Regions from separate parts of the Nesterenkonia sp. AN1 genome, predicted to be linked through region 1. Evidence: predicted binding sites of a transcription regulator. Region 1 holds the regulator's gene; the other holds the start of a gene.
The links. Region 1 encodes LexA, which represses DNA repair genes until DNA is damaged. Its sites were predicted from a motif close to TCGAACANNTGTTCGA; they were not measured.
Positions count from the first base shown of each region.

Region 2: uvrA (excinuclease ABC subunit UvrA) is a predicted target of LexA. The motif match lies at 1,505-1,520, and genes of this name have one in related genera.

Region 1 is NZ_JEMO01000009.1:149,326-151,784, reverse strand. Features, by position in the region: gene BG28_RS06605 (CapA family protein) at 1-463, shown strand, start outside; gene lexA (transcriptional repressor LexA) at 441-1,154, opposite strand; gene BG28_RS06595 (LysM peptidoglycan-binding domain-containing protein) at 1,476-1,841, shown strand; gene BG28_RS06590 (histidinol-phosphate transaminase) at 1,895-2,459, shown strand, end outside.
Region 2 is NZ_JEMO01000007.1:25,459-27,917, reverse strand. Features, by position in the region: gene BG28_RS05470 (glycosyltransferase) at 1-1,388, shown strand, start outside; gene uvrA (excinuclease ABC subunit UvrA) at 1,642-2,459, shown strand, end outside.

The sequences.
Region 1 (2,459 bases):
GGATGAGGGCATGTGGGTGGTGTGGTCGATGGGGAACTTCCTGTCCAATCAGGACGAGGCCTGCTGCATTCCGGAGACCGCCAGCGGGACCGTGGTCTACGCCACGGTAGAGGTCAGCGAGGAAGCTGCGCGGGTCAGCGCCCTTGATTGGCTGCCCGTCACGGTGGACCGAGGCCCCACCGATGAGGAGCCGCACCGGGGAATCTGGCCGCTGCTCGACCTCACGCAGGGGAAGACTCCATCGGGCGTCGAACTGAGCCCGGCGAGGGTCGAGGACCGTTGGTCACGGATGCTTGACGTCATGACCGAGCAGCAGCTTCGTGAGGATCCACCGGCGCCTCGGGGGACGAACCCACGGTGGTGCCACGAAGTCACTAGGGGCAGTGCAGAGACAGGACCCCGGGTAAGCGCAGAGCCGAGGCGCCGGGAGCGCGGCCGACTCAGAGGCTGCGCAGCACCGTGACGACCTTGCCCATGATGGTGGACTCGTCACCGAGGATCGGCTCGTACTGTCGGTTCTGTGGAAGCAGCCAGACGTGGCCGTCGCGGCGCTTGAGGGTCTTCACCGTGGCCTCGTCCTCGAGCAGGGCGGCAACGATGTCCCCGTTCTCCGCCGTGCTCTGCCGACGCACCACCACCCAGTCGCCCTCGAAGATCCCGGCCTCGATCATCGAGTCGCCACGGACCTGAAGCATGAACAGTTCGCCCTCGCCGGTGAGCTGGCGCGGCAGCGGCATGATGTCTTCGACCTGCTGATCGGCAAGAATCGGTCCGCCGGCCGCGATCTGGCCCACCACAGGGATCTCAGAGATCCGGCTGTCGGACTGGGTGCGGTAGCCCTGCAGATCTACCACCGAGTCGCGGGCTGCGGCCTCCTGGGCCTGGTCGCTGAGCACCGGAGTCCCGGCTGAGTCTCGCAGCACCTCCATGGCGCGCGGCCGTCCGGGCACCCGTCGGAGGTACCCCAGCTCCTGGAGTCGCGCCAGCTGGTGGGTCACCGAGGAGAGCGAGGCCAGCCCGCAGGAGTCACCGATCTCACGCATGGAGGGCGGATAGCTGCGCTGAGCCAACGATTCCTGGATGACGTCGACGATCTGACGCTGCCGATCGGTGAGTCGCGGCGCTGCCGATGAGTCCCTGGTGTTCTGCGCCATTGCTGCCTCCATTATTGTGCCGAGCGTTCTGCGTCCCACGCTGATGTCCTGCGGCCCCGGTGGAACTGGAGCCGCGCCGGGCCCGGTCGGGTCTGGCTGAACCGGGCTGGAGCTGGGCCGCATATGACCCATGTCGGCATCCATGTCAGAGCCTGCTGATGGACTGTTTCCTGTGAGATTCGCTTCGAAGATCACTTCGAACTTGGCGCTCAGGTTACTCGAAATCGTAGAGAGATTCCATTGATTCTGCGGCGAGTCTGGTCAAGTTTCGAAACTATGTGCTAGAAATAGTACACACGTTCGAATGAGAGGTTCTTTCCCATGAGTACAGCGCAGCTTGCACTTGCACCTGTCCACTCCGCACCCGCCTCGGCGGTGCACCTCACTCGCCGCGGTCGTTTCCTCCTGCTGGGTCTGCCCGCGCTGGCAGTCCTGGCAGTCGCACTCTTGGGGGCGCTCCTGCTCGCCACCTCACTGCTCAACCAGGCACAGGCGTCCTCCGGCGGGGTCCCCGGTGTGGACGCCCAGGTCGTCACCGTCGGCGCGGGGGACACGCTCTGGAGCGTGGCAGCCTCCGTGGAATCCAAGGAGCACACTCAGGTCTTGATCGGCCAGATCGCTGAGCTCAACGGCCTCGACGACTCGGAACTCACTCCGGGCCAGGAGCTGTTCGTCCCGCAGGACTGAGTCGGCCCGCAAGGCGCTCGGGTCGGTGCACGTCACCCGGCTAGAATGACCCGGTGACTTCATCCCGCTCCAGGAATCTGTCCAGACTGCCGCTGCGCGAGGAGCTCCAGGGCCAAGAGCCTTACGGAGCCCCCCAGCTGAGCGTGAAGGCGATGCTCAACGTCAATGAGACCACCTACGACGTCCCCGCCGATGTGGTCGACGCCATCGGCAAAGAGGTCCGCCTGGCAGCCGTCCAGCTCAACCGCTACCCAGACCGTGAATTCTCGGTGCTGCGGGAGAAGCTCGCCGAATATCTGAACCGAGACCTCGTCTCGGAGAGCGAGCCGGCCACACTCACGGCCGAAAACATCTGGGCCGCCAACGGCTCCAACGAGATCATGCAGCACATCCTGCAGGCCTTCGCGGGTCCGGGCCGCTCCGTGCTCTCCTTCCCGCCGACCTACTCGATGTATCCGCTCTACGCCCGCGGCACCTACAGCGAGTACATCGCCGGCACCCGCGCCGCGGACTTCACTCAGAGCCCCGCAGATGTCGCCGCGCAGATCCGTGAGCACCGCCCGAACGTCGTGATCCTGTGCTCGCCGAACAACCCCACCGGCACCGCGCTGTCCCTGG
Region 2 (2,459 bases), on a different contig from region 1:
TATTGGCCGTCAACTACGCCATACTGGGGTACTTTTTGCTGCTCAATGGCTTTTATCTGATGCTGTACGTCATTTCATTCCGGGTAGTCTCAGACTACGCGCGCCGGGAAGTGTTCTCGGGATTTTCAGAGCTCGCGGTCTCACAGCACGCTCCCGGAATCTCCTTGATCGTCCCGGCATATAACGAGGAAGCCACCATAGCGGCCAGTGTCCGTTCATTCCTCGCTCTGAACTACCCGAAGTTCGAGATCGTAGTCATCAACGACGGCTCCCGCGATCGCACTATCGAAATCCTGCGCAAGGAGTTCGAACTGAAAGCGTCAGACCAGTCAGTCCAGCCAGAGCTGCAGACGCAACCGATAAGGACCGTATACACCTCGGCGAGGGACAAGATTCTGGTCGTCGACAAGGACAACGGCGGAAAGGCCGACGCTCTCAACGCGGGAATCTGTGCCGCCCGCTACCCATTGATCTGCTGCATCGACGCTGACGTCATTCTCGAAGAAGATGCCCTCCTGCGTCTGGCTCGTCCCATGATCGAATCCAGTGATGTGGCTGCGGTGGGGGGCATCGTGCGCGTCGCGAATGGATGCACCGTGGAGATGGGACGGGTCATCGATGTGAAGACCTCTCGGCAGGCGCTGCCGAACTTTCAGATCGTGGAGTACCTGCGTGCCTTCCTCGCTGGCCGGACCGGGTGGAGCTCACTCAACGCCCTATTGATCATCTCCGGCGCTTTCGGCATGTTCCGGCGACACGACATCGTGGCAGCCGGCGGCTACGCGAGCGACACCGTGGGCGAGGACATGGAGCTCGTGACTCGGCTGCACAAGACTCTCCGGAGCGCCAAGTGTAAGGAACGGATAGTTTTTGTACCGGATCCCGTCGCCTGGACCGAGGTCCCCGTCTCCCTTCGAGTGCTGCGCCGGCAGCGGGATCGGTGGCACCGAGGTCTGCTTGACACGCTTCAGCGCCACCGCACGATGCTGTTCAATCCGCGCTACGGAACCGTAGGCATGCTGGGGATGCCGTACTTCTTGTTCTTCGAGGCACTAGGCCCAGTGATCGAACTCGTTGGATACATAGCATTCACGATCGGCTTGAGCCTGGGGATTCTCGACGTTGGTTTCGCTGTTGCCTTCTTCGTCGCAGCTGTCGGGCTCGGGATAATATTGTCCCTCGCCGCGGTGCTCCTGGAGGAGATGCGACTGCGTCGCTACCACCGGTGGTCAGATCTTGCCAGAATTACCGCTTACGCAGTGTTGGAGAATTTCGGATATCGGCAACTCAATACGTTCTGGCGGGCTTTCGCCATCATCACCTACCTGAGAAAAAATCAGACGTGGGGTGCTATGGAACGGCAGGGCTTCGACAATCCAACAGGATGACGACTGGAGGTCCACAGCGGTGCAGCGTTGAGCATCACCCGTTTGTGCCTCCTGGGGCGAATGAAACACAGGTTCCACGTCCTCGACACTCCCGCGGCACCCACCCCGCTCTCGCTTCGAACGTTTGTTCGAACCCGTCAGGGGTTCTACACTGAACGACGTGTCAGAACGAGCCGCCGAAACAGCCATCATCGAATCCGTCGACGACTATTACGCCGAGGGTGCGCGAGAGAAGTCCGCCGCCAACGGCACGATCGGCCGTGCCGAGGCCGACCGGATCGTGGTCCAGGGGGCGCGCGAGCACAACCTCAAGGACGTCACCGTCGAGCTGCCGCGCAACTCGTTCATCGTGTTCACCGGCCTCTCCGGCTCCGGCAAGTCCTCGCTCGCCTTCGACACGATCTTCGCCGAGGGCCAGCGCCGCTATGTCGAATCGCTCTCCGCCTACGCCCGCCAGTTCCTCGGCCGGGTGGACAAGCCCGACATCGACTTCATCGAGGGCCTGTCCCCGGCGGTCTCCATCGATCAGAAGTCCACCTCCAAGAACCCCCGCTCCACCGTGGGCACGGTCACCGAGATCCACGACTACCTGCGACTGCTCTGGGCCCGGATCGGGATCCCGCACTGCCCCACCTGCGGGGAGAAGATCGAACGCCAGACCCCGCAGCAGATCGTCGACCAGGTCCTGGGCTTCCCCGAGAAGACCCGGTTCCAGGTGCTGGCCCCGGTGGTCCGCGGCCGCAAGGGTGAGTTCAAGGACCTCTTCCGCGACCTCGCCTCCGAGGGCTTCTCCCGCGCCATCGTCGACGGGGAGATCATCCAGCTCAGCGAGCCGCCCACGCTGGAGAAGACCTATAAGCACCAGATCGAGGTGGTCATCGACCGCCTGGTGATCCGCGAGGGCATGCGCCAGCGGCTCACCGACTCGGTGGAGACCGCGCTGAAGCTCGCCGACGGGCGCCTGGTCATCGACCTGGTCGACCTCGACGAGGCCGGCGAACCCACCAACGATCGGGTCCCCGAAGGCCTGAACGGCCCCAAGCAGCGGCCCTTCTCCGAGAACCTGGCCTG